DNA from 4 places in the Paenibacillus sp. NN59 genome. Region 2 is predicted to be linked to each of the others. Evidence: a T-box and tRNA genes for the amino acid it is inferred to sense, from the RefSeq annotation. Region 2 holds a T-box; the other regions hold tRNA genes.
What was found. A T-box is a leader RNA that pairs with one kind of tRNA and senses whether it is charged. The one in region 2 lies ahead of argS (arginine--tRNA ligase), so its partner is inferred to be a tRNA-Arg.
Positions count from the first base shown of each region.

Region 1 (7,306 bases), 2.3 Mb from region 2:
TTGGTGCCGAAGTTAACACATTAAGCACTCCGCCTGGGGAGTACGGTCGCAAGACTGAAACTCAAAGGAATTGACGGGGACCCGCACAAGCAGTGGAGTATGTGGTTTAATTCGAAGCAACGCGAAGAACCTTACCAGGTCTTGACATCCAACTAACGAGGCAGAGATGCGTTAGGTGCCCTTCGGGGAAAGTTGAGACAGGTGGTGCATGGTTGTCGTCAGCTCGTGTCGTGAGATGTTGGGTTAAGTCCCGCAACGAGCGCAACCCTTATATTTAGTTGCCAGCACTTCGGGTGGGCACTCTAGATAGACTGCCGGTGACAAACCGGAGGAAGGTGGGGATGACGTCAAATCATCATGCCCCTTATGACCTGGGCTACACACGTACTACAATGGCCGGTACAACGGGCTGCGAAATCGCGAGATGGAGCCAATCCCAACAAAGCCGGTCTCAGTTCGGATTGCAGGCTGCAACTCGCCTGCATGAAGTCGGAATTGCTAGTAATCGCGGATCAGCATGCCGCGGTGAATACGTTCCCGGGTCTTGTACACACCGCCCGTCACACCACGAGAGTTTATAACACCCGAAGTCGGTGGGGTAACCGCAAGGAGCCAGCCGCCGAAGGTGGGATAGATGATTGGGGTGAAGTCGTAACAAGGTAGCCGTATCGGAAGGTGCGGCTGGATCACCTCCTTTCTATGGAGAATCGTTTCCCGCGTGGAAACATTCAAATATGCAGCTTAGCTGCAAACCACTCACTCGTTGCTCAGTTTTGAGAGCTCAAACTCTCAAACAGCTTGCTTATTATGAAGCTTGTTCTTTGAAAACTAGATATCGAAACGAAACAAACGCGAATTAGAACATTCCTTTAAGCTGATCTTGTGTAAACAAGTGAAGTGTTTTATAAGGTAGATTGCTGGAGCGAGTGATCGAAATGGAACGACTTTTGGCTTTGCGCAAGCAAACCAAGGGAAGTGACAGCTCGAACACGAGCGCAATGGTTAAGCTACTAAGAGCACACGGAGGATGCCTAGGCGCTAGGAGCCGATGAAGGACGTGGCGAACAACGAAACTGCCTCGGGGAGCTGTAAGCAAGCTTTGATCCGGGGATGTCCGAATGGGGAAACCCAGCTGGGGTAATATCCAGTTACTCATAACTGAATACATAGGTTATGTAGAGGCATACCAGGGGAACTGAAACATCTAAGTACCCTGAGGAAGAGAAAACAATAGTGATTCCGTCAGTAGCGGCGAGCGAACGCGGAGAAGCCCAAACCAAAGAGCTTGCTCTTTGGGGTTGTGGGACGTCTCACATGGAGTTACAAAGGAACCGGTTAAGCGAAGAGGTCTGGAAAGGCCCGCCAAAGAAGGTAAAAGCCCTGTAATTGAAAGTCTGTTCCCTCCGAGACGGATCCCGAGTAGTGCGGGGCACGTGAAACCCCGTATGAATCCGGCAGGACCATCTGCCAAGGCTAAATACTTCCTAGCGACCGATAGTGAAGCAGTACCGTGAGGGAAAGGTGAAAAGCACCCCGGAAGGGGAGTGAAATAGAACCTGAAACCGTGTGCTTACAAAAAGTCAGAGCCCGTTTTAGGGGTGATGGCGTGCCTTTTGTAGAATGAACCGGCGAGTTACGTTCCCGTGCAAGGTTAAGGTGAAGAGCCGGAGCCGCAGCGAAAGCGAGTCTGAATAGGGCGACTATAGTACGTGGACGTAGACCCGAAACCGGGTGATCTACCCCTGTCCAGGGTGAAGGTGCGGTAACACGCACTGGAGGCCCGAACCCACGCATGTTGAAAAATGCGGGGATGAGGTGGGGGTAGCGGAGAAATTCCAATCGAACTCGGAGATAGCTGGTTCTCCCCGAAATAGCTTTAGGGCTAGCCTCGGAAAACAGAGTCGTGGAGGTAGAGCACTGATTGGGTGCGGGGCCCGCAAGGGTTACCAAGCTCAGTCAAACTCCGAATGCCATAGACTTACTTCCGGGAGTCAGACAGTGAGTGCTAAGATCCATTGTCAAAAGGGAAACAGCCCAGACCATCAGCTAAGGTCCCCAAGTGTGTGTTAAGTGGGAAAGGATGTGGAGTTGCACAGACAACCAGGATGTTGGCTTAGAAGCAGCCACCATTGAAAGAGTGCGTAATAGCTCACTGGTCGAGTGACTCTGCGCCGAAAATGTAACGGGGCTAAACACACCACCGAAGCTATGGCTTGATGCTTGCATCAGGGGTAGGGGAGCGTTGTATAAGGGTTGAAGGTGTACCGTAAGGAGCGCTGGACATTATACAAGTGAGAATGCCGGTATGAGTAACGAAAAGATCAGTGAGAATCTGATCCGCCGAAAGCCTAAGGGTTCCTGAGGAAGGCTCGTCCGCTCAGGGTAAGTCGGGACCTAAGGCGAGGCCGAAAGGCGTAGTCGAAGGACAACAGGTCGAAATTCCTGTACCACCGTAAATCGTTACGAGCGATGGGGGGACGCAGTAGGGTAGTGACGCAGGCTGATGGATGCCTGTCCAAGCAGTAAGGCTGGTTAGTAGGCAAATCCGCTAACCGTAAGGCTGAGCTGTGATGGGGAGTGAAAATTACAGTAGCGAAGGTCATGATCTCACACTGCCAAGAAAAGCCTCTAGCCAGATGAAGGTGCCCGTACCGCAAACCGACACAGGTAGGCGAGAAGAGAATTCTAAGGCGCGCGGAAGAACTCTCGTTAAGGAACTCGGCAAAATGACCCCGTAACTTCGGGAGAAGGGGTGCCCCGGTAGTGTGAATAGCACGAGGGGGCCGCAGTGAAAAGGCCCAAGCGACTGTTTAGCAAAAACACAGGTCTGTGCGAAGCCGTAAGGCGAAGTATACGGGCTGACGCCTGCCCGGTGCTGGAAGGTTAAGGGGAGTGGTTAGGGAGTAATCCCGAAGCTGTGAACCGAAGCCCCAGTAAACGGCGGCCGTAACTATAACGGTCCTAAGGTAGCGAAATTCCTTGTCAGGTAAATTCTGACCCGCACGAATGGCGTAACGACTTGGGCGCTGTCTCAACGAGAGATCCGGTGAAATTTTAATACCTGTGAAGATGCAGGTTACCCGCGACAAGACGGAAAGACCCCATGGAGCTTTACTGCAGCTTGATATTGAATTTGGGTACGATCTGTACAGGATAGGTGGGAGCCTTTGAAGCGTGAGCGCCAGCTTGCGTGGAGGCACCGTTGGGATACCACCCTGATCGTATCTAGGTTCTAACCTGGTACCGTAAACCGGTGCGGGGACAGTGTCAGGTGGGCAGTTTGACTGGGGCGGTCGCCTCCTAAAGAGTAACGGAGGCGCCCAAAGGTTCCCTCAGAATGGTTGGAAATCATTCGAAGAGTGCAAAGGCATAAGGGAGCTTGACTGCGAGACCTACAAGTCGAGCAGGGACGAAAGTCGGGCTTAGTGATCCGGTGGTACCGCATGGAAGGGCCATCGCTCAACGGATAAAAGCTACCCTGGGGATAACAGGCTTATCTCCCCCAAGAGTCCACATCGACGGGGAGGTTTGGCACCTCGATGTCGGCTCATCGCATCCTGGGGCTGAAGTAGGTCCCAAGGGTTGGGCTGTTCGCCCATTAAAGCGGTACGCGAGCTGGGTTCAGAACGTCGTGAGACAGTTCGGTCCCTATCTGTCGTGGGCGTAGGAAATTTGAGAGGAGCTGTCCTTAGTACGAGAGGACCGGGATGGACGTACCGCTGGTGTACCAGTTGTTCCGCCAGGAGCACCGCTGGGTAGCTATGTACGGACGGGATAAGCGCTGAAAGCATCTAAGCGTGAAGCCCCCCTCAAGATGAGATTTCCCAGTATGTAAGACCCCTTGAAGACGACGAGGTAGATAGGCTGGGGGTGGAAGTGCAGCAATGCATGGAGCTGACCAGTACTAATCGGTCGAGGGCTTATCCAATAGCAAGTTTTAAATCGCGTACGTTTCGTTTCGAATCTAGTTTTCAGAGAACAACACTCTGAATGAAGTGGAAATCGGTACATCACGGAATGTGTGTATGATTTTCAGTTCTGAATGAATGGAAGAAGCTATGCTTCGACCAATCGCGTTTGGTGGCGATGGCGGAGGGGTTCCACACGTACCCATCCCGAACACGACCGTTAAGCCCTCTAGCGCCGATGGTACTTGGACCGCAGGGTCCTGGGAGAGTAGGACGCCGCCAAGCGGAACCCCAATGGGGTATTTTTTTTCGAATGATAGGGGCTTTTAGCTCAGTTGGTTAGAGCGCACCTCTGATAAGGGTGAGGCCGGTGGTTCGAGTCCACCAAGGCCCATAGTAACTTCATAAGAAATACATGTATGGGGCCATAGCTCAGCTGGGAGAGCGCCTGCCTTGCAAGCAGGAGGTCAGCGGTTCGATCCCGCTTGGCTCCACCATTTTCCCTGATAGCTCAGTTGGTAGAGCACTCGACTGTTAATCGAGTTGTCACAGGTTCGAGTCCTGTTCGGGGAGCCAGTAAGGCCCGTTGGTCAAGGGGTTAAGACACCTCCCTTTCACGGAGGTAACAGGGGTTCGAATCCCCTACGGGTCATATTTTCGGAGGCTTAGCTCAGCTGGGAGAGCATCTGCCTTACAAGCAGAGGGTCGGGGGTTCGATCCCCTCAGCCTCCACCATATATTTTTTTAAATGACGCGGGGTGGAGCAGCCCGGTAGCTCGTCGGGCTCATAACCCGAAGGCCGCAGGTTCAAATCCTGCCCCCGCAATTGTAGCTTTCCTAACCGAAAGTGATCTGGAACCGTGGTGTAGTTGGCCTAACATGCCTGCCTGTCACGCAGGAGATCGCGGGTTCGAATCCCGTCGGTTCCGCCATCTTTATATGGCTCGGTAGCTCAGTCGGTAGAGCAGAGGACTGAAAATCCTCGTGTCGGCGGTTCGATTCCGTCCCGAGCCACCATTAATAAAACAATTTGATACGCCGGTGTAGCTCAACTGGTAGAGCAACTGACTTGTAATCAGTAGGTTGGGGGTTCAAGTCCTCTCGCCGGCACCACTTTATGGAGGATTAGCGAAGTGGCCAAACGCATCAGACTGTAAATCTGCTCCCGTACGGGTTCGGTGGTTCGAATCCATCATCCTCCACCAGTTCTATTATGAGTCATTAGCTCAGTTGGTAGAGCACCTGACTTTTAATCAGGGTGTCGAAGGTTCGAATCCTTCATGACTCACTTTTATTATATGCGCGTGTGGCGGAATTGGCAGACGCACTAGACTTAGGATCTAGCGTCTTTGACGTGGGGGTTCAAGTCCCTCCACGCGCATCCCTTATTTTGCGGAAGTGGCTCAGCGGTAGAGCATCGCCTTGCCAAGGCGAGGGTCGCGGGTTCGATTCCCGTCTTCCGCTCCAATATTTGCGCCCTTAGCTCAGCTGGATAGAGCGTTTGACTACGAATCAAAAGGCCGGGAGTTCGAATCTCTCAGGGCGCGCCATTATAACTAAATTTAAACTATGCCGGCGTGGCGGAATGGCAGACGCGCTCGACTCAAAATCGAGTGGGAAACCGTGGAGGTTCGAGTCCTCTCGCCGGTATATTTAACGGGATGTAGCTCAGCTTGGTAGAGCACCTGGTTTGGGACCAGGGGGTCGCATGTTCAAATCGTGTCATCCCGATTTTTTTGTTTATGCGGGTGTAGTTCAATGGTAGAACTTTAGCCTTCCAAGCTAATAGCGTGGGTTCGATTCCCATCACCCGCTTTATATATTGAAGAAGAAAGAGACACAATCTGTGTTCTCTTTTTTTTTTTGCATGAACAAGAAGTTAGTCCCCTTTTCCTATATTATGTGGCCAAGTCTCCGTCATATTCTTCAGCTATTTTCTCAATTAACATTCAATCCACATTCAGCGAACTCTCTTGTTACACTCCAAGCTAATATTTGTTGATCATTTATACCTTACATTCCTCCAGCATCGTACGATCTCACCCCTTATTTTACGCAAATCCAACCTAATTTTAATAAAACGCTTTCAAAAATAGCTTGCGAAAATGCTCAGCCTGTAATACCATATGAATTAAGCGCTTAACCTTTAGGGGTAAGGCGCTTAAACTTAACTTAGATTAAGCGCTTAACCCGTAAAGGAAAGGATGGCGATCAATTCATGACAACGATTCGACTAACGATGGCTCAGGCCTTGCTTCGATACCTGGATCAGCAGTATATCTCGGTAGATGGGGTAGAGACCAAGTTTGTAAAAGGAATTATCGGAATATTTGGACACGGGAATGTAACAGGCATCGGGGAAGCATTAGAACGCAGCTCTGGAAGCCTGACGTATATGCAAGGTAAGAACGAACAAGGTATGGTGCACACAGCTGCAGCGTATGCCAAACAGAAAAACCGCAAACAGATCTACGCATGCACTACATCTATCGGCCCTGGTGCACTGAATATGATTACTGCCGCAGCAACAGCAACGGTGAACCGGATTCCGGTATTGCTTCTCCCAGGAGATAACTTTGCTACAAGAGAGCCAGATCCAGTATTGCAACAACTTGAAGTAAGCAGTGACTATACCATATCGGCTACAGATCCGTTCAAAGCGGTCAGCAAATACTGGGATCGCATCGTGCGCCCGGAACAGTTGATGGTTGCAGTTACCAATGCTATGCGTGTATTGACCGACCCAGCTGAGACAGGAGCTGTTACGCTGGCATTACCTCAGGATGTGCAGGCAGAAGCGTATGACTACCCGGAATCTTTCTTTGCCCGTAAAGTGCATTATCTGGATCGCAGGCCACCTGTTCAGGCAGCCATTGAACGGGCAACGAAGCAGATCACCCATAGCAAAAAGCCCCTGCTCGTTGCGGGCGGCGGGGTGCTGTACTCTGAGGCATCTGCACAACTGATCGAGTTCGCCGAAGCTTTCGGTATTCCAATTGCTGAAACGCAAGCAGGCAAAAGCGCAGTATCTTGGGAACACCCGCTTAATGTGGGGGCCATCGGGGTTACCGGTTCTCTGGCAGCCAATCGCTTGGCTAAAGAAGCAGATGTCGTGATCGGCGTGGGTACGAGGTTCTCCGATTTTACCACGGCCTCACATGCTGCTTTTCAAAATCCAGAAGTATCCTTTATCAACATCAACTTGAATAGTATGGATGCTGCCAAGTTAGGCGGGGAAGCTATCCTGGCTGATGCCCGTGAAGGCTTGCAGGCGTTGCAACAAGAATTGAAGGCACAACAGTACAGCAGTGCATATGGTTCATCTGAAGTGGCTGAACTTCGTGATCAATGGAATACAGAAGTGGATCGACTCTACGCTGCGGAGCATGAAGCCGGTC
Region 1 covers NZ_CP199678.1:324,087-331,392, forward strand. The annotation lists rRNA gene ACT89M_RS01425 (16S ribosomal RNA) at 1-697, shown strand, start outside; rRNA gene ACT89M_RS01430 (23S ribosomal RNA) at 1,001-3,928, shown strand; rRNA gene rrf (5S ribosomal RNA) at 4,077-4,193, shown strand; tRNA gene ACT89M_RS01440 (tRNA-Ile) at 4,229-4,302, shown strand; tRNA gene ACT89M_RS01445 (tRNA-Ala) at 4,330-4,405, shown strand; tRNA gene ACT89M_RS01450 (tRNA-Asn) at 4,409-4,484, shown strand; tRNA gene ACT89M_RS01455 (tRNA-Glu) at 4,489-4,560, shown strand; tRNA gene ACT89M_RS01460 (tRNA-Val) at 4,568-4,643, shown strand; tRNA gene ACT89M_RS01465 (tRNA-Met) at 4,661-4,734, shown strand; tRNA gene ACT89M_RS01470 (tRNA-Asp) at 4,763-4,840, shown strand; tRNA gene ACT89M_RS01475 (tRNA-Phe) at 4,850-4,925, shown strand; tRNA gene ACT89M_RS01480 (tRNA-Thr) at 4,946-5,021, shown strand; tRNA gene ACT89M_RS01485 (tRNA-Tyr) at 5,028-5,113, shown strand; tRNA gene ACT89M_RS01490 (tRNA-Lys) at 5,124-5,196, shown strand; tRNA gene ACT89M_RS01495 (tRNA-Leu) at 5,209-5,289, shown strand; tRNA gene ACT89M_RS01500 (tRNA-Gly) at 5,301-5,375, shown strand; tRNA gene ACT89M_RS01505 (tRNA-Arg) at 5,382-5,458, shown strand; tRNA gene ACT89M_RS01510 (tRNA-Leu) at 5,480-5,558, shown strand; tRNA gene ACT89M_RS01515 (tRNA-Pro) at 5,566-5,639, shown strand; tRNA gene ACT89M_RS01520 (tRNA-Gly) at 5,653-5,723, shown strand; gene iolD (3D-(3,5/4)-trihydroxycyclohexane-1,2-dione acylhydrolase (decyclizing)) at 6,127-7,306, shown strand, end outside.
Region 1: it encodes a tRNA-Arg, which carries the amino acid that the T-box ahead of argS (arginine--tRNA ligase) is inferred to sense. The anticodon was not compared.

Region 2 (7,306 bases):
ATCCGGAGTCATCTGTTAAACAGTCGAAACGAGGTGTCTCGCGAGTGGCCTCGCATAAGCTGACCCATCTGATCCTGTTGTTGCTTACACTAGGGTCGGCACTTTATGCGTTGATCGAAGGCAATTCCGAACGCTTCGTGGACGCATTTTATCAATCCTCGTTTGTACATATCATGACGATTGATTTCATAGTACTGACGTTACTGTCTACGTATGCTATCTATCGCGATGCCAGAGTGAACGGAAGAACAACAAACTGGGCGTGGGCAGGATTACTGCCGCTTGCAGGACCACTATTATATCTGCTTTTGGAACGAAAATAAGGAGATGAGACCGATGAAAGAACAATTTCAGGCTTATGTGATACGTAAGGATGATCAGAAAGGGGTTACAGCCAAACTTGAGCAGTTGAAAAAAGAAGACCTTCCTAACGGGGATGTGACCGTACAGGTACACTATTCCAGTGTGAATTATAAGGACGGATTAGCATCTCTTGAAAAAGGAGGCGTCATACGGAATTATCCCATGGTACCTGGAATCGATATGGCCGGGACGGTAGATGAATCTGTGAGTGGGCGTTTTGCACCTGGGGATCGGGTCATTAGTACGGGATTTGAACCCGGGGTCTCCCATTACGGGGGATATAGTGAATATGCTCGTCTTCGTAGTGAGTGGTTAGTGCCTCTCCCGCAAGGGCTGAGTGAAAAAGAAGCGATGGCTATTGGAACGGCAGGGTTTACTGCTGGACTCTCGATAGACGCCTTGTTACAAGCGGGGGTAACGCCGGAAATGGGGAAAATACTAGTTACCGGCGCTACGGGGGGCGTTGGCAGTATGGCGATAGCTATCCTTGCGAAGCTTGGTTTTGAAGTGACGGCAAGCACAGGTAAAAAGCAGCAAGAAGAGGAACTGCTTCGCAATTTGGGGGCTTCCGAAGTCATTTCCCGTGAAGAAGCGGATGCCCCAATCAAGGGAGCTATGGGTAAACAGCAATGGGCGGGCATCGTTGATCCAACTGCGGGGCCAGCACTGGCGGAGCGCTTGAAACAGGTACAATATGGTGGAGCTGTTGCTGTATCCGGGTTAACTGGGGGCAACGGATTTGAATCAACTGTTTTTCCATTTATTTTGCGTGGCATCCAGTTGATTGGTATTGATTCAGTGTATTGTCCCATGGAACGTCGAGAGCGCATCTGGAACAAGCTGGGCAGTGAATGGAAGCCAGACCGTGCACTTGCGCTGGGGGTCCAGGAGATTACGCTAGATCAGTTGCCGCATACATTAGAGAACATATTACTGGGCGGTGCAGTTGGGCGTACCGTTGTACGTGTCTCCTCTGAATAATGTGCTTACTTGGAATAAAATGTGTATCTCCTAGACATGCTAATCCTACCTGAGAGAGTCACAGGTACTGTGACTTATGGAAAGGAAGGATAGACATGCTGTTAAAGGAGAAAAATCCGAACCTGATGGGGCGGAATGTAAAACGATTTTTGATGTTAAGTGGCTTGGTAATCCTTAGCCTAATATCTCTCGCAGCTTGCACATCTTCATCTATTGAGCAGGAACGGAAGCTCTATACAGGGGAAGCAACAACGGAAGGGAATTTCAGAGCCAAGCAACAAGGTCACGGCTTAAACGGTACGTTAGCAAGAGAAATAACAACCGCTTTTGCTGCCAAACATATTAAGCTGATGAACAATATGTTCGAGGATGATGCTGATGGTGGCATGTCATATATGTATTTATTGAATGGTAGTGCAAGACATATCGTGAAAGTACACATTTATCGTGATGCGAAAATCCGTGCAGCAAGAATGGAAGAAATGTATGGGGAACCTAAAGAAAATGCCGTTCTGGAGAATGTAATGGGCAGAACGACGATTCGTAGCAAAGGGCATGTATCGTTGGTTTATACGGCTTCCGGCGGAGAGAAAGATCTGTATGCACAGGACGTCCTGCAAGTATTTGGAGATGTGTTGCAACAAATAAAAGAGTAGTGACTTACAAAATGTCCAAGTGGAAAAAACAAACCCGTCTGATGATTCAGACGGGTTTATATATTTCGCGCATGACATGGCGCAGTTCAGGCAAAATAATGCGTTCCATGGCAAGTTTAACGGCCCCGCGAGAGCCTGGCATTGAAAATACAGCTGTACGTCCGATAGTTCCGGCAACTGCCCGGCTGAGAATAGCTGCTGAACCAATATCTTCGGTATAACTTAAGTAACGAAAGATTTCACCAAAACCGGGCAGTTCTTTGTCCAGAAGGGAAGATACAGCCTCGTATGTAGTATCCCTTGGAGCAATACCGGTACCTCCGCTTAACAGTACGGCTTCGATATCATCCCGTACAACAGCGTCTTGCAGAATCGTCTGAATCCGTTCTGTCTCGTCAGGTGTAATGATATACTCCACAACCTGATAGCCAGCTTGGTGCAACAACTCATGCATAAGTTGACCGCTCGTATCGGTTTCTTTGGTACGTGTGTCCGAAACGGTAACAACCATACAGGCCACCGTTTGTGGTGCTTCCTGACGGTGCTGTTCAACTGAATTGGTCATTGAAATCCTCCTCAAATAAACATGTCCTCATAGCATAGACTATTCATGTTAATCAGGCAATGAAGTTTTCTTCAACAGAACAGGCGTATTGCACAACAATTGAAGGATAGTGTACACTCGCTTAATAGAGTCAGACTAAGGATAGAGATGGGCAGAGAGGTGTGTAAATAATGAGTATCATCAATGAACAAAAACCAAGTATTCCTGTATATATTTTGTCCGGTTTTTTGGGCAGCGGTAAAACGACATTGCTTGTAAAGCTCATAGAACACTGGAAACAGCAACAACTGCGCCCAGCCGTGGTGATGAATGAACTGGGTGAAGTGAATCTGGATGGTCAGATCGTAGATGAGGAAGTGCCCATGACAGAAATGTTGGGCGGATGCATCTGTTGTACTGTACGAGGAGATCTCGGGCTGCAACTGGCAGACCTCGTTCAAGAAGAGTCACCTGATGTTATTGTGATTGAGGCAACGGGCGCAGCGAATCCGATGGAAATTTTGGATGCGGTGACGGAAACATCTCTTTATATGCGTTTGGAGCTGAAAAGTTTGATCACCGTAGTGGATGCAGCTCATCTGTCAGGCCTGTATCAGGAGCAAAAAGGGAAAACCTTTAAATTAATGCAAGAACAAATTCGTTGCGCATCGGTGTTGCTTTTGAATAAAACCGACCGGGTTCAAGAGCAGCAACTGCAGGACTTGGAAGAGCTTCTGAATAAATGGAATGGCTTTGCCCCCGTGATTCCAACGGTCAAATGTGAAGTGTCTATGGAGAAATTGCTTCATAGTGGTGCCGACGTTCACATCCATCAATTCAATATAGCAGGCGATGCATCGAAAAATGCAGGAGAGACTCATGTGCATACAGATGCTTGCCGTACTCAGGGATGCAATCATGGACATGATCACACGGATCAACGTGACAGCAACCATTCAAGCGACCATGGCGAGCATTCTGTCAAGCCACATACATCACATGAACATGTTATGGTATACACACATTATTTCAGTCAACCTGTGAATAGCGAAGCATTCGAACAATTTGTGGCTAGCTTGCCGCGTGACGTATATCGGGCAAAGGGAATCCTTTCGTTTAGCGATACCGCAAGCCGCTTCTGGTTCCAGTATGCCTATCGTGAATCAGATTACATGAAGATCACACCTCAAGGAGATGTGCCGAATGTAGCTGTGTTTATCGGTGAGCATTTTGATCAAACTGCCATCCGTGAACAATTACTGGAATTGGAAGCGGTAAAACAACACTAGGATAATGGTTCAAAGTTCCTCCCTGGTGGGTATTAAGAAGCATAGCAAACTTTGCCTGGGAGGTAACTTTAAATGACACAACAACAATACCAACAATGTATCGATGCTTGCCTGGAGTGTATGAATGCTTGCAACGTATGTTACATATCGAGTCTGAAAGAATATGATTTAGCGAAGCTTCGTGACTGTATTCGTATGAACCGGGAATGTGCTGATATCTGTGCATTTGCAGCGCAAGCCATGACACGTGGAAGTGATTTCATCGGTGAAATCTGTGAATTGTGTGTCAAAGCATGTGAAGCCTGTGCAGCGGAATGTGGTAAACATGCACATGATCATTGTCAGGCCTGCGCTGAAGCTTGCCGTAGATGTGCTGAAGCTTGCCGTTTAATGTCTGCGGTTGCTTAAACTATCTAATGTAATCATTTTAAAATAACAGGGTTGCTAATCCATACCAGGATATGTATAATGATCTGAAATGATCGAAACAGCAATATCCGTGATCGGGAGAGTAGCCCAGATTCAGGCCATGACAGCGAGCCGGGACAGGTGTAAGCCGGTATGTGATGAACTGTGTGAAGCGCACCCGTGAGATGGTTATCCGAAGCCATGTATTGGCTCCATTTGGAGTTCGTTGTATATGGATTTGAGGGTAATCCGGCATGCAACCGTTATTTGCACCGAGCGGATCGGTTACACCTTCTTGCAGCATGCTGCAATACAGGTTACCGTTCACTTAGAGTGGTACCGCGGGAACTGTTAACACAGCTCTCGTCTCTTATTTGAAGAGACGAGAGCTTTTTTGCGTTTATTTTAGGCATATATTATACAGAGAAGGAGTGCTCGATGTGTTAATGAAACAGGCTGCAACTCAGATTGCCCCGTTAACCGGGCTTACACCAGAAGAAGTATTGAGATTATTGGAAGTCCCGCCGCAGGAGGAGATGGGAGATGCTGCATTTCCCTGTTTTACGTTAGCCAAGTCGCTAAGAAAGGCACCGGCCGTTATTGCTGGAGAAATTGCCGTTGCATTACAGACGGAGGGTATGGATGCTACAGCAGCAGGTCCTTATGTGAACATTCGTTTTGACCGGAATGTCTTGGCGCCCCAATTGCTCGAGGAAGTGGGTAGCGAGACATTTGGTAAACTGCATCTCGGGCAAGGAGCGCGTGTTGTCATTGATATGTCCTCACCTAACATCGCGAAACCTTTTGGCATTGGGCATTTGCGTTCCACTGTCATTGGTGCAGCATTGTATCGTTTATATAACGAAGCGGGTTATACCTCGATAAGTGTGAATCACCTAGGGGACTGGGGGACGCAGTTTGGCAAGCAAATCACGGCATATAAGCGGTGGGGAAACGAAGAGATGTTACAAGCAGATCCAATTCGTAATTCTCTTGAACTATATGTTCGTTTTCATGATGAAGCAGAGAAAGATCCTTCTCTAGAGACCGAAGCACGGGAATGGTTCCGTAAGCTGGAGCAGGGGGATGAAGAAGCGAAGCATCTATGGACTTTCTTCGTAAACGTGAGTATGCAGGAGTTTAACCGGATGTATGAACGCTTGAATGTGGATTTTGACCGTACGCTCGGTGAGAGCTTTTATAATGACAAGATGGGTGCAGTTGTGGAGGAACTTCGAGGCAAAGGACTGCTGGAGGAAAGTGACGGTGCGCTCGTTGTTCGGCTGGATGAAGAGAATATGCCACCATGTCTGATCATTAAAAAAGATGGAACGACGATCTACCCAACCCGGGATTTAGCAACAGCAATCTATCGTCATGATGTGATGCAGGCAGATAAGTTGTTGTACGTCGTTGGTGGAGAGCAGAGCCTTCACTTCCGTCAAGTATTTACGGTATTGTCCAAGATGGAGTATGACTGGGCAGATCATTGTGAGCATATTCCGTTTGGTCTGATGCGTTTCGAGGGGCGGAAGATGTCCACACGCCGGGGGAAGGTTGTTTTTTTACAGGAAGTACTGGATGAAGCTGTCGCTCGTGCCTTGCAAATTATTCAGGAAAAAAATCCGAATCTGGAGCAGGCTGAACAGGTAGCCGAAGCCGTTGGTGTAGGGGCGATTATCTTTGGTGATCTGCGCAACAATCGCATGAATAACATTGATTTTTCGCTGGAGGATGCGGTAAGTTTTGAAGGAGAGACTGGCCCTTATGTGCAATATACTCATGCCCGAATTCAAAGTGTGCTTGCCAAAGCCGCTAATGTGTCACGTGATGAACAGGAAATGGATTCGGACACGGATCAGATGAATAACCCTCCTGTAGCAATTGTCGGCGATACCTCTTGGGCGTTGCTGAAATTGCTGAGTGACTATCCGGCTTATCTGGAAAAAGCTGTGCTTCGCAACGAACCATCCGTGATTGCTAAATACACGATAGATGTTGCCCAAGCTTTTAATCGGTTTTATCATGGTGAACGGATTGCGGATGCACCGTCAGGTGTCAAGGCTTTTCGGGTGAAACTGGCCGAGCACACCGCGAAACGTCTGGCGTACAACTTGTCTTTATTGGGCGTACGCGCTCCCGAGCAGATGTGATCTAAGTTCAGATTACGAAAACAGGAGGGAATCCGAAGTTATGCGCTGGCTTTTCCGGCAACTTGAATGTTGTTTGCAGTTTCGTTACGATAGAGACATAATAAACAGCCAAGGTGCACGGATAGAAAGGAGCGCTCGCATATGCATAACACGGATTTCCAGAATGATTTCATGCTGGACAGCGAACACTCCAAGGAATTGTTTGCCTATTACGGCTTGGCCGTATATTATGGACAGGCGCTGGAACAGCAACTGGTTAATCTTATTTTGTTAACTAAATTGTCACAAGGCAAGGTGGTAACTGAGGAGGAACTAGAGGAGCTGTACGAGCGGAAGATGAGTAGTTCACTGGGGCAACTTATTCATGAAGCACGGCATCATTTTACGTTTTCCGAAGAAGAAATAAGCAGTCTGAATGAATTATGGCAGCAACGAAATCGGATTGTGCATCATTATTTCAAAGAGCGCATTCATGAAACCTTCAGTCCGGAAGGTCGGACACGTATGATTAAGGAATTGCAAGATTTTAAAGAACGTGCACAGGAACTGGAGCTCGTACTCCAGCAATATATAGGTGCCTGGATGGCAGCATTGGGACTAAAGGATGAGTCTGCGGCAGCATGGGTTGCTCTGGAACGAATGCATGCGGCGAGATTTCAGGAACGTGGGCCAGATGAGGAATCATGAGATCAGAGCAGGAGTACGCAAATCCCGTTCCTTGTCCGAGAAATAATGATGTATATGGGATATACAGTTAGAGGCTGGACTTAGAGGGCGAACTTAAAAGTGAAGAGACGGTCATATATTCTAAGGTGAAGATATTGCCGTAGAGCAATAATAAAACCCGTTCTATATAGTAGCCTTCAGGTTACTGACAGAACGGGTTTTATGTGTTTTTTTAATGCTGGCCGG
Region 2 covers NZ_CP199678.1:2,610,357-2,617,662, forward strand. The annotation lists gene ACT89M_RS11640 (hypothetical protein) at 1-323, shown strand, start outside; gene ACT89M_RS11645 (oxidoreductase) at 337-1,344, shown strand; gene ACT89M_RS11650 (hypothetical protein) at 1,440-2,000, shown strand; gene ACT89M_RS11655 (MogA/MoaB family molybdenum cofactor biosynthesis protein) at 2,047-2,565, opposite strand; gene ACT89M_RS11660 (CobW family GTP-binding protein) at 2,736-3,833, shown strand; gene ACT89M_RS11665 (four-helix bundle copper-binding protein) at 3,906-4,241, shown strand; T-box leader at 4,324-4,615, shown strand; gene argS (arginine--tRNA ligase) at 4,682-6,394, shown strand; gene ACT89M_RS11675 (hypothetical protein) at 6,536-7,081, shown strand.

Region 3 (7,306 bases), 3.0 Mb from region 2:
TTGGTCAGCTCATCCGAGGCAGACGGTGAATAATGTTTCATGGCAAAGAGTAGCATTTCCGTCTGTTCCAACTCTTTAAAGCGCATGCGACAATCCGGACAGATCAACAAATGGCTTTTCAATTCAGTTTTCTGATCCGGGGACAACGACTCATCCAAACATTCATGCATTAAAGAGACGGCCGAGTTGCAATCCATATGAGAGCCAATCCTTTCCTTAGACACTTAGTCCATGCACCTGCAAAAAGCATGCATAAGACTTGCATACATTTCATACGCACCCGTTTGAGATATGTTTCAAATAATTTTGCCCAAAATTTCGGGTGATTGTGATTATAACTTATATTCTAGTTTTTTGCGCAGAAAATCACGGCCACGGTGCACCCTTGTCTTAATCGTTGTTACGGGCATACCTGTGACATCACTGATCTCCTGTAATGACAAGTCCTGTAAATATCTCAAAACCATAACGGACTTATACTTGGCTGGTAAGCTATCAATCGCCTCACGGATGAGGGTCTGTGTTTCGGAAAGCAGTGCTTCACTCTCTGGTGTTCGATCATCACTAGGAAGCATTGCGTAGCCGTCAGATCCTTCCTGATCATTCAGTTCTGCATCAAGTGAGTAAGAAGGTTTCTTTCTCCGTAACCGATCGATGCACAAATTCGTTGCAATCCGATAGATCCAGGTCGAGAATTTCTGATTCGGATCATACTTTTCCATATTTCGAAACACACGCAAAAACGTCTCCTGAACAACATCCTCCGCTTCGTGACGGTTGCTCAGCATCCGATACGCCAAATGAAACAGCTTGTCCTTGTATAATTCAACGATTTCTGCAAAGGCTCTCTGGTCTCCCTTGAGTACCAGCTTCACAAGCCTGTTCTCCAAATTGTCCACCCTGATTCCCCCAGACATGCTGATGGGTCTTCCGTCTTCTGATACCCGTCCACACTTGTAATTCACCAATCAAATCGTAAATCAACTTTGGTCAAAAATCAAGACTGTATGACAAATATCCTCCAAAAACAGTAAAAACGGGAACTCCCTAAGGAGTCCCGTCTAATCTCTCTTTTCAAAAGAAGAGATAGATATTTATTTTATTACATAAATCATTCATCATATGAACGTTGTGAATGATCTTGTGATCAAACATCAGCCTGTATTCCGCAATCCTGCTGCAATACCATTAATGGTTAACAATACTTCACGAAGTAGTTCGGTATCATCCTCACCACGTTCCCGCATGTCACGCAGTTCACTTAGCAACTGTACTTGCATGTAGGAAAGTGGATCAACATACGGATTACGCAAACGAATCGATTCCTGAATTACAGGTACATCATCCAGAATTTCAGCTTCACCTGTAATTTTCAGAATCAGCTCTTTGGTAAGCTTAAACTCCGATTCGATCTGACCAAAGATACGGTCACGAGCTTCTTTATTGGAAGTCATGGCAGAATACTCTTTAGCAATCACGAGATCTGCTTTGGCAACCGCCATTTGCACCGTATCAATCAGCGTACGGAAGAACGGGAAGTTAGCATACATTTCTTTCAGGACGTTCAGGTTCTCCTCTTTGCCCTGATAGTAACTTTGCAACCCCGTACCTGCCGCATACCAAGCCGGAAGCAAGTAACGGCTTTGTGTCCAGGCAAATACCCAAGGAATCGCACGCAAGTCTTCAAACTTGTCACTGCCCTTCCGTTTGGATGGACGTGAACCAATATTGAGTTCGCCTACTTCTGGAAGCGGCGTAGACTCTTTAAAGAACGTGAAGAAATCCGGGTCACGGAAAATGAGATCCTGATACTTCGTCAGTGACACTTCCGAGATGTCCTTAATAATCTCATCCCAAGCTTGCTCTGACGCCGACTCTTGCGGCTCCAGACCATTCAAAGCCGCTGTGATTAGCGCCGAAGTAGCCTGCTCCAAACTGCGGTAAGCAATTCCTTGGAGAGAATAACGAGATGAAATAACTTCACCTTGCTCCGTAATTTTGATGCCGCCGCCAATCGTATGAGGAGGCTGTGCAAGAATACTACGGTTCAGTGGCATGCCGCCACGTCCGAGCGCTCCGCCGCGTCCGTGGAAGAATTTCAGCTTCACACCATGCTCATTGCCCACAGCCGTAATCGCATTCATCGCTACGCGCAGTTCCCAGTTTGCCGTAACTACACCGCCATCTTTATTACTGTCGGAGTATCCAAGCATAATTTCGTGCAACTCATTACGTCCAGTCACGCTTGCACGATATATAGGTAAGTTAAACAATCGTTGCATAATTTCCGATGCTGCATGAAGGTCGTCAATCGTTTCAAACAACGGAACAGCTTGCAGTGTAGAGATCACTTCACCGTTTGCCCCTTTGGAGAACAAACCAACCTCTTTGGCAAATACCATCACTTCAAGTAGATCACTTGCTCCTTGTGTCATACTGATCAAGTAACTCGTGATACAGCCTGTACCGAACTCATTCTGTGCACGCTTAATTGCACGGAAGACATCCAGACACTCTCTCGTTCCTTCCGTGTACTGATGATACGGAGAAGTAAGCGGTCTTGGATCATCCAGCAAACGAGCAAGCAGATCGATTTTCCCGTCTTCCGTCAGACGTGCATAATCGTCTACAATGTTCATTTTTGCTAAAATTTCCGACATCGCACTTTCATGCTCCTTGCTGTGCTGACGCACATCCAGGGCAGCGGTATGGAATCCGAACAGTTCAACCTGACGAATCATTTTACGAACCGTTGTGTCTGCTACATAGTCAGCAAAATGATGACGCAAGCTACGGTCGATAATTAACAGATCATCAATCAGATCTTGAGCGTTCTGGTAGCGATCCGGCTGACCAACCTTGTCCTCATCAAGGACATTGTTCAGCTTGGCAATCATGTAAGCCAGTTTAATGCGATAAGGCTCTTTTTCATTACGCCAAATGTCCACTTTTTTCAAAGTAACACAGTTGCGATCCTGCTCAATCGACTGCGCCAGTTCATCCGAGATATGAATGATGTTGGTGCTGAAGCTGAGGTGTCCCATAAGTTCAATCATAATCCGCTGATACTCACGCAAAGCGAGCTTGCGTTGCATGAGAAGCGTTTGCCATGTTACATCTGAAGTTACCGATGGATTTCCATCCCGGTCTCCACCAATCCAGGAACCGAAACGCAAATACGTCGGCACATGCCAGTCATGGTCTGGATAAAATTTATTCAGGCAACGTTCCAGTTCCTGATATACATCCGGAAGTACGTGGAACAACGTTTCATGAAAGTAATACATCCCGTTCCGCACTTCATCGAGTACAGTCGGTTTGCGATCGCGAAGCTCATCTGTCTGCCAGAGCGTAATAACCTCATTCAACAGTTTCTCACGCAGTTGTTCACGTTCACGCAACGTCAGCGTAGGATTGTCCAGTAGCATGACATCTTCAGAAATCCGTTTATGGATATCCAGAATAACCCGGCGCATCGCTTCTGTCGGGTGAGCTGTCATCACGAGTTCCAGTGATAAATCATCCAGAATCTCTTCTACTTCGGTATGAGACAATCCACGTTCTTTTAGGTCCTGTACTGCCTTTTCAATCGAACCTGGCTGTACAGCATCTCCCGCAGAACGCTCATAATCCCGTTTACGCCGAATCCGATGGTTTTGTTCAGCAATATTAACTAATTGAAAATAAATAGCGAAAGCCCGAATAACCTGATGACGATTGTCCGAGTCTAATTCCTGGATCATCGTTTTGAACTCTTCATACAGTTCTGGCAAAAACTCTGCACGCAACGATTTGCTCGTTTCCCGAATCTTCTCAACGACATCTAGAAGCTCCGTGCCTCCTTGATGGACAAGAACTTCTCCGAGTATGTTGCCCAGGAACCGCACGTCTCGCCGAAGCAGGTTGTTGGATTGGCTTTTGCTGGCGGTTACCGTAGTTTCAGTCATGCTTATCCTCCCATCTGATCGTTCCATTCGTACACGTAAATTTGACACCTTCATAACATCATACAATAAAATGGTACGAAAATCTTTATTTTTCTACTAGTAAAAATGGGGATTATCCCCGAAATACATCACAAAAACACGCTTTTTTATTCATTTTCTTGTTCTGCTTCTATGAATAGCCATATGCTGTCGCATGATACCTTTTTCACGTACTTTTTATACCTTGAACATCTCATAACTAATCTAAAAAATTCATAATTATGCAGTCACATTATTCTAGGTTTTGGAATACGGAAGTAGGCTTTCAATTCTCCAGTTTTAGCATTCATGGATAACAGGCGCTCCTAAGAAACATGACCGGCAAAGCAAGCTTTTGTATACTTTACCACACTGACGCAATGAATTAAAGAGAAATTTCGATTTTCTAACACTTACCGTTGTCTTTAGACATATTTCTTATGTATTTCACAGTAAAATTTGTTTGTCCCCCATAACTTAACACTCCTCCTGCTACATAATGTTCTTGTGTATTTGGGCAGATTACTTGATAGTTCTTACAACATAAAGGAGGAGTTCACATCATGAAAAAAGCCACAACCATTATTGCTTCCATGTTAGTCGTTGCCGCAATGGCTGGTTCTGCAGGTGCTGAGGGCCATATGACCAACGGGATGGATACCAACGGTTCACGTGTAAAGTCTTATCAGAATAGCAACTACATGGACCGTACAAACAGCAACTTGAACATGAACATGGATGGTAACTATCGTACCAATGGTGATTACCGAAACAATGGGGATTACCGCACTAACAGTGTACGTACAAATGCAGCTACAACAACAGACCGCGACAACGGAATGGACTGGGGATGGCTTGGTTTGCTCGGGTTGCTGGGACTGGCCGGTATGCGTAAGAGAGCAACTGATCATCACGAGCGTTAATTGATTGGTTCTTTTGTGAAAAAAAGGACCTCCGCTACTAAGCTGGTCATCACTGACCTTTAGCGTAAAGCAACATAAAAGAGCCGAACCCATTGTGTACTGCTTCACACAATGGATTCGGCTCTTAGATACATACAAGGCGATCTGTGTCTTAGATCGCCTCCTAACACGATATATCAACGTTTCAGATTCATTACAAAAAAAAGTCTCTGCTATAAGTGCAGAGACTTTTTTGAATCAGTAAGCGGGTGATGGGAATCGAACCCACGCTATTAGCTTGGAAGGCTAAAGTTCTACCATTGAACTACACCCGCATAAACAAAAATCGGGATGACACGATTTGAACATGCGACCCCCTGGTCCCAAACCAGGTGCTCTACCAAGCTGAGCTACATCCCGATATGAAAGGTAATAATGGCGCGCCCTGAGAGATTCGAACTCCCGGCCTTTTGATTCGTAGTCAAACGCTCTATCCAGCTGAGCTAAGGGCGCAAATATTGGAGCGGAAGACGGGAATCGAACCCGCGACCCTCGCCTTGGCAAGGCGATGCTCTACCGCTGAGCCACTTCCGCAAAATAAGGGATGCGCGTGGAGGGACTTGAACCCCCACGTCAAAGACGCTAGATCCTAAGTCTAGTGCGTCTGCCAATTCCGCCACACGCGCATGTAGTAAAAGTGAGTCATGAAGGATTCGAACCTTCGACACCCTGATTAAAAGTCAGGTGCTCTACCAACTGAGCTAATGACTCATATTAAAATGGCTGGGGATATAGGATTTGAACCTATGCATGACGGAGTCAAAGTCCGTTGCCTTACCGCTTGGCTAATCCCCAAAAATAGATGGTGGAGGCTGAGGGGATCGAACCCCCGACCCTCTGCTTGTAAGGCAGATGCTCTCCCAGCTGAGCTAAGCCTCCATCTTTGGGATGTTCATCCCTAATTAAAAACATTAGATAAAACTATGACCCGTAGGGGATTCGAACCCCTGTTACCTCCGTGAAAGGGAGGTGTCTTAACCCCTTGACCAACGGGCCCCATTTGCAGAGCTCTCAACCGGGATCGAACCGGTGACCTCATCCTTACCATGGATGCACTCTACCTACTGAGCTATGAGAGCAAATGGCTCCCCGAACAGGACTCGAACCTGTGACAACTCGATTAACAGTCGAGTGCTCTACCAACTGAGCTATCAGGGAATAATATGCATTTGCAGTGCAAATGCAATTCATCGTACAACGTCCACATGCAGAGCCTGTTTTCTATGTATGATGAAAGAGTTCGCTTGGCGGCGTCCTACTCTCCCAGGACCCTGCGGTCCAAGTACCATCGGCGCTAGAGGGCTTAACGGTCGTGTTCGGGATGGGTACGTGTGGAACCCCTCCGCCATCGCCACCAAACGAGCATTTGTGAAACAAATGCATTCGCGTTCCATTCGGTCCATCACAGCGGTGTGGATGAATGGTTCAGCGCATATTCAGAGTGTTGTTCTCTGAAAACTAGATTCGAAACGAAACGTGCGCGATCAAAACTTGCATATTGGATAAGCCCTCGACCGATTAGTACTGGTCAGCTCCATGCATTACTGCACTTCCACCCCCAGCCTATCTACCTCGTCGTCTTCAAGGGGTCTTACATACTGGGAAATCTCATCTTGAGGGGGGCTTCACGCTTAGATGCTTTCAGCGCTTATCCCGTCCGTACATAGCTACCCAGCGGTGCTCCTGGCGGAACAACTGGTACACCAGCGGTACGTCCATCCCGGTCCTCTCGTACTAAGGACAGCTCCTCTCAAATTTCCTACGCCCACGACAGATAGGGACCGAACTGTCTCACGACGTTCTGAACCCAGCTCGCGTACCGCTTTAATGGGCGAACAGCCCAACCCTTGGGACCTACTTCAGCCCCAGGATGCGATGAGCCGACATCGAGGTGCCAAACCTCCCCGTCGATGTGGACTCTTGGGGGAGATAAGCCTGTTATCCCCAGGGTAGCTTTTATCCGTTGAGCGATGGCCCTTCCATGCGGTACCACCGGATCACTAAGCCCGACTTTCGTCCCTGCTCGACTTGTAGGTCTCGCAGTCAAGCTCCCTTATGCCTTTGCACTCTTCGAATGATTTCCAACCATTCTGAGGGAACCTTTGGGCGCCTCCGTTACTCTTTAGGAGGCGACCGCCCCAGTCAAACTGCCCACCTGACACTGTCCCCGCACCGGTTTACGGTACCAGGTTAGAACCTAGATACGATCAGGGTGGTATCCCAACGGTGCCTCCACGCAAGCTGGCGCTCACGCTTCAAAGGCTCCCACCTATCCTGTACAGATCGTACCCAAATTCAATATCAAGCTGCAGTAAAGCTCCATGGGGTCTTTCCGTCTTGTCGCGGGTAACCTGCATCTTCACAGGTATTAAAATTTCA
Region 3 covers NZ_CP199678.1:5,642,200-5,649,505, forward strand. The annotation lists gene ACT89M_RS24615 (zf-HC2 domain-containing protein) at 1-197, opposite strand, end outside; gene sigW (RNA polymerase sigma factor SigW) at 333-899, opposite strand; gene ppc (phosphoenolpyruvate carboxylase) at 1,155-3,947, opposite strand; gene ACT89M_RS24630 (WGxxGxxG family protein) at 4,529-4,888, shown strand; tRNA gene ACT89M_RS24635 (tRNA-Gly) at 5,132-5,202, opposite strand; tRNA gene ACT89M_RS24640 (tRNA-Pro) at 5,214-5,287, opposite strand; tRNA gene ACT89M_RS24645 (tRNA-Arg) at 5,304-5,380, opposite strand; tRNA gene ACT89M_RS24650 (tRNA-Gly) at 5,387-5,461, opposite strand; tRNA gene ACT89M_RS24655 (tRNA-Leu) at 5,473-5,553, opposite strand; tRNA gene ACT89M_RS24660 (tRNA-Lys) at 5,566-5,638, opposite strand; tRNA gene ACT89M_RS24665 (tRNA-Gln) at 5,648-5,722, opposite strand; tRNA gene ACT89M_RS24670 (tRNA-Val) at 5,731-5,806, opposite strand; tRNA gene ACT89M_RS24675 (tRNA-Glu) at 5,852-5,923, opposite strand; tRNA gene ACT89M_RS24680 (tRNA-Thr) at 5,934-6,006, opposite strand; tRNA gene ACT89M_RS24685 (tRNA-Asn) at 6,010-6,085, opposite strand; rRNA gene rrf (5S ribosomal RNA) at 6,170-6,286, opposite strand; rRNA gene ACT89M_RS24695 (23S ribosomal RNA) at 6,426-7,306, opposite strand, start outside.
Region 3: it encodes a tRNA-Arg, which carries the amino acid that the T-box ahead of argS (arginine--tRNA ligase) is inferred to sense. The anticodon was not compared.

Region 4 (7,306 bases), 2.3 Mb from region 2:
ATGACGTCAAATCATCATGCCCCTTATGACCTGGGCTACACACGTACTACAATGGCCGGTACAACGGGCTGCGAAATCGCGAGATGGAGCCAATCCCAACAAAGCCGGTCTCAGTTCGGATTGCAGGCTGCAACTCGCCTGCATGAAGTCGGAATTGCTAGTAATCGCGGATCAGCATGCCGCGGTGAATACGTTCCCGGGTCTTGTACACACCGCCCGTCACACCACGAGAGTTTATAACACCCGAAGTCGGTGGGGTAACCGCAAGGGGCCAGCCGCCGAAGGTGGGATAGATGATTGGGGTGAAGTCGTAACAAGGTAGCCGTATCGGAAGGTGCGGCTGGATCACCTCCTTTCTATGGAGAATCGTTTCCCGCGTGGAAACATTCAAATATGCAGCTCAGCTGCAAACCACTCACTCGTTGCTCAGTTTTGAGAGCTCAAACTCTCAAAACTTCTCGTTGATTCGACCGACACATCCGTGAACGGCCCGAACCAAACGATTTGTTCTTTGAAAACTAGATATCGAAACGAAACAAACGCGAATTAGAACATTCCTTTTTAGCTGAACTTGTGTATAACAAGTTTCAATAAAAACGGTAGATAATGCAATTGCGATGGTATCGGGTGGGAGCGACTTTTGGCTTTGGACGTAGTCCAAAACAAGGGAAGCGAGCAGACGAAACCGGAGCATATGGTTAAGCTACTAAGAGCACACGGAGGATGCCTAGGCGCTAGGAGCCGATGAAGGACGTGGCGAACAACGAAACTGCCTCGGGGAGCTGTAAGCAAGCTTTGATCCGGGGATGTCCGAATGGGGAAACCCAGCTGGGGTAATATCCAGTTACTCATAACTGAATACATAGGTTATGTAGAGGCATACCAGGGGAACTGAAACATCTAAGTACCCTGAGGAAGAGAAAACAATAGTGATTCCGTCAGTAGCGGCGAGCGAACGCGGAGAAGCCCAAACCAAGGAGCTTGCTCTTTGGGGTTGTGGGACGTCTCACATGGAGTTACAAAGGAACCGGTTAAGCGAAGAGGTCTGGAAAGGCCCGCCAAAGAAGGTAAAAGCCCTGTAATTGAAAGTCTGTTCCCTCCGAGACGGATCCCGAGTAGTGCGGGGCACGTGAAACCCCGTATGAATCCGGCAGGACCATCTGCCAAGGCTAAATACTTCCTAGCGACCGATAGTGAAGCAGTACCGTGAGGGAAAGGTGAAAAGCACCCCGGAAGGGGAGTGAAATAGAACCTGAAACCGTGTGCTTACAAAAAGTCAGAGCCCGTTTTAGGGGTGATGGCGTGCCTTTTGTAGAATGAACCGGCGAGTTACGTTCCCGTGCAAGGTTAAGGTGAAGAGCCGGAGCCGCAGCGAAAGCGAGTCTGAATAGGGCGAATGAGTACGTGGACGTAGACCCGAAACCGGGTGATCTACCCCTGTCCAGGGTGAAGGTGCGGTAACACGCACTGGAGGCCCGAACCCACGCATGTTGAAAAATGCGGGGATGAGGTGGGGGTAGCGGAGAAATTCCAATCGAACTCGGAGATAGCTGGTTCTCCCCGAAATAGCTTTAGGGCTAGCCTCGGAAAACAGAGTCGTGGAGGTAGAGCACTGATTGGGTGCGGGGCCCGCAAGGGTTACCAAGCTCAGTCAAACTCCGAATGCCATAGACTTACTTCCGGGAGTCAGACAGTGAGTGCTAAGATCCATTGTCAAAAGGGAAACAGCCCAGACCATCAGCTAAGGTCCCCAAGTGTGTGTTAAGTGGGAAAGGATGTGGAGTTGCACAGACAACCAGGATGTTGGCTTAGAAGCAGCCACCATTGAAAGAGTGCGTAATAGCTCACTGGTCGAGTGACTCTGCGCCGAAAATGTAACGGGGCTAAACACACCACCGAAGCTATGGCTTGATGCTTGCATCAGGGGTAGGGGAGCGTTGTATAAGGGTTGAAGGTGTACCGTAAGGAGCGCTGGACATTATACAAGTGAGAATGCCGGTATGAGTAACGAAAAGATCAGTGAGAATCTGATCCGCCGAAAGCCTAAGGGTTCCTGAGGAAGGCTCGTCCGCTCAGGGTAAGTCGGGACCTAAGGCGAGGCCGAAAGGCGTAGTCGAAGGACAACAGGTCGAAATTCCTGTACCACCGTAAATCGTTACGAGCGATGGGGGGACGCAGTAGGGTAGTGACGCAGGCTGATGGATGCCTGTCCAAGCAGTAAGGCTGGTTAGTAGGCAAATCCGCTAACCGTAAGGCTGAGCTGTGATGGGGAGTGAAAATTACAGTAGCGAAGGTCATGATCTCACACTGCCAAGAAAAGCCTCTAGCCAGATGAAGGTGCCCGTACCGCAAACCGACACAGGTAGGCGAGAAGAGAATTCTAAGGCGCGCGGAAGAACTCTCGTTAAGGAACTCGGCAAAATGACCCCGTAACTTCGGGAGAAGGGGTGCCCCGGTAGTGTGAATAGCACGAGGGGGCCGCAGTGAAAAGGCCCAAGCGACTGTTTAGCAAAAACACAGGTCTGTGCGAAGCCGTAAGGCGAAGTATACGGGCTGACGCCTGCCCGGTGCTGGAAGGTTAAGGGGAGTGGTTAGGGAGTAATCCCGAAGCTGTGAACCGAAGCCCCAGTAAACGGCGGCCGTAACTATAACGGTCCTAAGGTAGCGAAATTCCTTGTCAGGTAAATTCTGACCCGCACGAATGGCGTAACGACTTGGGCGCTGTCTCAACGAGAGATCCGGTGAAATTTTAATACCTGTGAAGATGCAGGTTACCCGCGACAAGACGGAAAGACCCCATGGAGCTTTACTGCAGCTTGATATTGAATTTGGGTACGATCTGTACAGGATAGGTGGGAGCCTTTGAAGCGTGAGCGCCAGCTTGCGTGGAGGCACCGTTGGGATACCACCCTGATCGTATCTAGGTTCTAACCTGGTACCGTAAACCGGTGCGGGGACAGTGTCAGGTGGGCAGTTTGACTGGGGCGGTCGCCTCCTAAAGAGTAACGGAGGCGCCCAAAGGTTCCCTCAGAATGGTTGGAAATCATTCGAAGAGTGCAAAGGCATAAGGGAGCTTGACTGCGAGACCTACAAGTCGAGCAGGGACGAAAGTCGGGCTTAGTGATCCGGTGGTACCGCATGGAAGGGCCATCGCTCAACGGATAAAAGCTACCCTGGGGATAACAGGCTTATCTCCCCCAAGAGTCCACATCGACGGGGAGGTTTGGCACCTCGATGTCGGCTCATCGCATCCTGGGGCTGAAGTAGGTCCCAAGGGTTGGGCTGTTCGCCCATTAAAGCGGTACGCGAGCTGGGTTCAGAACGTCGTGAGACAGTTCGGTCCCTATCTGTCGTGGGCGTAGGAAATTTGAGAGGAGCTGTCCTTAGTACGAGAGGACCGGGATGGACGTACCGCTGGTGTACCAGTTGTTCCGCCAGGAGCACCGCTGGGTAGCTATGTACGGACGGGATAAGCGCTGAAAGCATCTAAGCGTGAAGCCCCCCTCAAGATGAGATTTCCCAGTATGTAAGACCCCTTGAAGACGACGAGGTAGATAGGCTGGGGGTGGAAGTGCAGTAATGCATGGAGCTGACCAGTACTAATCGGTCGAGGGCTTATCCAATAGCAAGTTTTAAATCGCGTAGGTTTCGTTTCGAATCTAGTTTTCAGAGAACAACACTCTGAATGAAGTGAAAATCGGTACATCACGGAATGTGTGTATGATTTTCAGTTCTGATTGATATGGAAGAAGCTATGCTTCGACCAATCGCGTTTGGTGGCGATGGCGGAGGGGTTCCACACGTACCCATCCCGAACACGACCGTTAAGCCCTCTAGCGCCGATGGTACTTGGACCGCAGGGTCCTGGGAGAGTAGGACGCCGCCAAGCGATTCCCTTTGGGGTATTTTTTTTGCCCCCTCGTTAGGGATATGGGATGTATATGTGGGCCTTTAGCTCAGTTGGTTAGAGCGCACCTCTGATAAGGGTGAGGCCGGTGGTTCGAGTCCACCAAGGCCCATAGTAACTGCATAAGAAATACATGAATGGGGCCATAGCTCAGCTGGGAGAGCGCCTGCCTTGCAAGCAGGAGGTCAGCGGTTCGATCCCGCTTGGCTCCACCATTCCCTGATAGCTCAGTTGGTAGAGCACTCGACTGTTAATCGAGTTGTCACAGGTTCGAGTCCTGTTCGGGGAGCCATGGAGAGGTGTCCGAGCTGGCCGAAGGAGCACGATTGGAAATCGTGTAGGCGTCACAAGCGTCTCGAGGGTTCGAATCCCTCTCTCTCCGCCATAATTCTTTTTTAGTGAGGCCCGTTGGTCAAGGGGTTAAGACACCTCCCTTTCACGGAGGTAACAGGGGTTCGAATCCCCTACGGGTCATATTTTCGGAGGCTTAGCTCAGCTGGGAGAGCATCTGCCTTACAAGCAGAGGGTCGGGGGTTCGATCCCCTCAGCCTCCACCATATATTTTTTTAAATGACGCGGGGTGGAGCAGCCCGGTAGCTCGTCGGGCTCATAACCCGAAGGCCGCAGGTTCAAATCCTGCCCCCGCAATTGTAGCTTTCCTAACCGAAAGTGATCTGGAACCGTGGTGTAGTTGGCCTAACATGCCTGCCTGTCACGCAGGAGATCGCGGGTTCGAATCCCGTCGGTTCCGCCATTTTAATACTTTACACCGCGCCGGTGTAGCTCAACTGGTAGAGCAACTGACTTGTAATCAGTAGGTTGGGGGTTCAAGTCCTCTCGCCGGCACCATTTTAGTATTTTGCAATTAGAGGTTTATAAGTTGTATAATATAAGCTCTGATGGTAATACTAAAAACTCATGCTTTAAGGTTTGATTTTATGGCGATCGTGGCGAAGTGGTTAACGCACCGGTTTGTGGATCCGGCACTCGGGGGTTCAATTCCCCTCGATCGCCCCATAGTTTTCTTTATTGGGGATTAGCCAAGCGGTAAGGCAACGGACTTTGACTCCGTCATGCATAGGTTCAAATCCTATATCCCCAGCCATTTACTATGAGTCATTAGCTCAGTTGGTAGAGCACCTGACTTTTAATCAGGGTGTCGAAGGTTCGAATCCTTCATGACTCACTTTCATATTATGCGGTCGTGGCGGAATTGGCAGACGCGCACGGTTCAGGTCCGTGTGGGCTAACCCCCCGTGGAGGTTCGAGTCCTCTCGACCGCACCATATATTTTGCGGAAGTGGCTCAGCGGTAGAGCATCGCCTTGCCAAGGCGAGGGTCGCGGGTTCGATTCCCGTCTTCCGCTCCAATATTTGCGCCCTTAGCTCAGCTGGATAGAGCGTTTGACTACGAATCAAAAGGCCGGGAGTTCGAATCTCTCAGGGCGCGCCATTATTTCCTTTATATCGGGATGTAGCTCAGCTTGGTAGAGCACCTGGTTTGGGACCAGGGGGTCGCATGTTCAAATCGTGTCATCCCGATTTTTCGTTTATGCGGGTGTAGTTCAATGGTAGAACTTTAGCCTTCCAAGCTAATAGCGTGGGTTCGATTCCCATCACCCGCTTACGATTCAAAGAGTTCTTGCATAATGCAAGAACTCTTTTTTTATTTTTAGTGTGTATAAGTTGGCTTATACGGATCAAGTGAACCGTATGTTGGGGTTTTGTGGTAATCTATTCTTAATCAAAAGTAGAAAAGTTACAGGAGGTTGTTAAATGGGCCCTATTATATTCCTTGTCTTTGTGATGATCGCCATAATTATTTATGGAATTACCCAAACGAGAAAATCGAACAGATTAAAGAAAAAATATGGTGCAGCATTACATTCAGTCGGAATTCATTATTCAGGTCTACCTCAGGTGCCGGAGGGTAAGAAAGTGGATGTACTACTAGGTAACGGAAACTTATACATACAAGCAGATCAACAAATATTCGAGCTTTCACTAAGTAAAGTGAGTGGCGTACATCACCCTAACCAACGAGAAGTAATGAAATTCCAAAGTTTTCTGATTATTGGTTATCATATGAACGGCAGACATCGAAAAATAAAATTAGCTTTTTTTAAGTCTTCAGTAGCTAAAACTTTTTTATGGGAGATCGAGAGACAGTTGTTCACTAATAACTCAAGTAATGGGGTAATTCGATTGTAATTCGTGATCGCTTAGTTTTAGTGGTGTAGAATATACATAGTTAATATATGTCCCCCGGAAAAAGAACATTTGTCTTGTGAAAGCTAATGTTTAAATTATCGGATAAATATGATGAAAATCAAAAGCTCCTCCTGCTTCTATCTAAAGAAGCAGGAGGAGCTTTTGTTTCTACTGCATATCGCTTTACATTAATACCGTTCCAGGATGGTCTGTGTTTTCAGACCATCGGCAGGGATCAACCAGTTTTTGTTTTGAAGCAATTGTAGTAATTGGTTACGTAGACCAGATACGGTTGCTGCGTCATCTGTTTTGAATGAAACCTCGACGATATTTTCAATATCCGTACCTGCTGCGTTGCGGATCGGCCATACTTCCAGGGTAAGCTCCTGACCGTTCCATGTACCTTCATACCGTTGGAAGGTGATTGGGCCATAGGCACGGGCCTGTGTAAGTTGTTGTTTGCCCCAGTTGGAGGCAGACCAGTTTTTTAATTTACCGGGAAGCTTGTCCAGTAGCAGGTTCAAGGCATCCTTTTCAGAAGGCAACTGTGTGCCAGTTGTTTTGGTGTCTACTTTTTTCGTGTTGGAGAAGCTAAGTGTTTGTTTACCATATCCCCAGTCAATTTCAGCCTCGTAGTTATCATCTGATGAATCGAAGCCTTCCTGATTTGCAAGTGTCAGTGCTGCATTGATATCCCCGTTAATGACAGGATAACGCTTCTTGTAGGTTAACTCGAAGTTGTTTTTATCATCCTTTTTGCGAAAACGGACATTCCAACCTTGGGCATCCAATCCGAGAGCATTGGTGTCAAAGTACTCCACATTGATATTTCGTGGTGTAGCGTTCAGCCCTAGGGTCTGGATGACCTCACTGCGCGGTGTTCCATTGGCGTTTAACACAAGCTCCGGCTTGGCGAGGAACTTCACTTCATAAGCGGGAACGGCGTTGGCAGCGGCTGAAGCCTGCGGCGTGTCCAGAAATGTTAGTCCACTTCCCAGGGTGACGATGCTGAGCATCAACGAGGCGGTTACTTTTTTCCACTTTTTCAAAACCAATCACTCTCCTAATCTGGATTAACGTACAGACCCCACTTTACCGTGCAAGTTTCTGAATACGATTAACGGGAAGCGCACATTACGTTAACCTTGCATAGATTTCATGAATGACCCGCGATAGTTTATATAGGTTC
Region 4 covers NZ_CP199678.1:359,434-366,739, forward strand. The annotation lists rRNA gene ACT89M_RS01655 (16S ribosomal RNA) at 1-356, shown strand, start outside; rRNA gene ACT89M_RS01660 (23S ribosomal RNA) at 697-3,623, shown strand; rRNA gene rrf (5S ribosomal RNA) at 3,773-3,889, shown strand; tRNA gene ACT89M_RS01670 (tRNA-Ile) at 3,946-4,019, shown strand; tRNA gene ACT89M_RS01675 (tRNA-Ala) at 4,047-4,122, shown strand; tRNA gene ACT89M_RS01680 (tRNA-Asn) at 4,124-4,199, shown strand; tRNA gene ACT89M_RS01685 (tRNA-Ser) at 4,201-4,292, shown strand; tRNA gene ACT89M_RS01690 (tRNA-Glu) at 4,310-4,381, shown strand; tRNA gene ACT89M_RS01695 (tRNA-Val) at 4,389-4,464, shown strand; tRNA gene ACT89M_RS01700 (tRNA-Met) at 4,482-4,555, shown strand; tRNA gene ACT89M_RS01705 (tRNA-Asp) at 4,584-4,661, shown strand; tRNA gene ACT89M_RS01710 (tRNA-Thr) at 4,681-4,756, shown strand; tRNA gene ACT89M_RS01715 (tRNA-His) at 4,849-4,924, shown strand; tRNA gene ACT89M_RS01720 (tRNA-Gln) at 4,938-5,012, shown strand; tRNA gene ACT89M_RS01725 (tRNA-Lys) at 5,021-5,093, shown strand; tRNA gene ACT89M_RS01730 (tRNA-Leu) at 5,106-5,193, shown strand; tRNA gene ACT89M_RS01735 (tRNA-Gly) at 5,202-5,276, shown strand; tRNA gene ACT89M_RS01740 (tRNA-Arg) at 5,283-5,359, shown strand; tRNA gene ACT89M_RS01745 (tRNA-Pro) at 5,375-5,448, shown strand; tRNA gene ACT89M_RS01750 (tRNA-Gly) at 5,461-5,531, shown strand; gene ACT89M_RS01755 (hypothetical protein) at 5,683-6,117, shown strand; gene ACT89M_RS01760 (hypothetical protein) at 6,306-7,166, opposite strand; gene ACT89M_RS01765 (LysR substrate-binding domain-containing protein) at 7,305-7,306, opposite strand, start outside.
Region 4: it encodes a tRNA-Arg, which carries the amino acid that the T-box ahead of argS (arginine--tRNA ligase) is inferred to sense. The anticodon was not compared.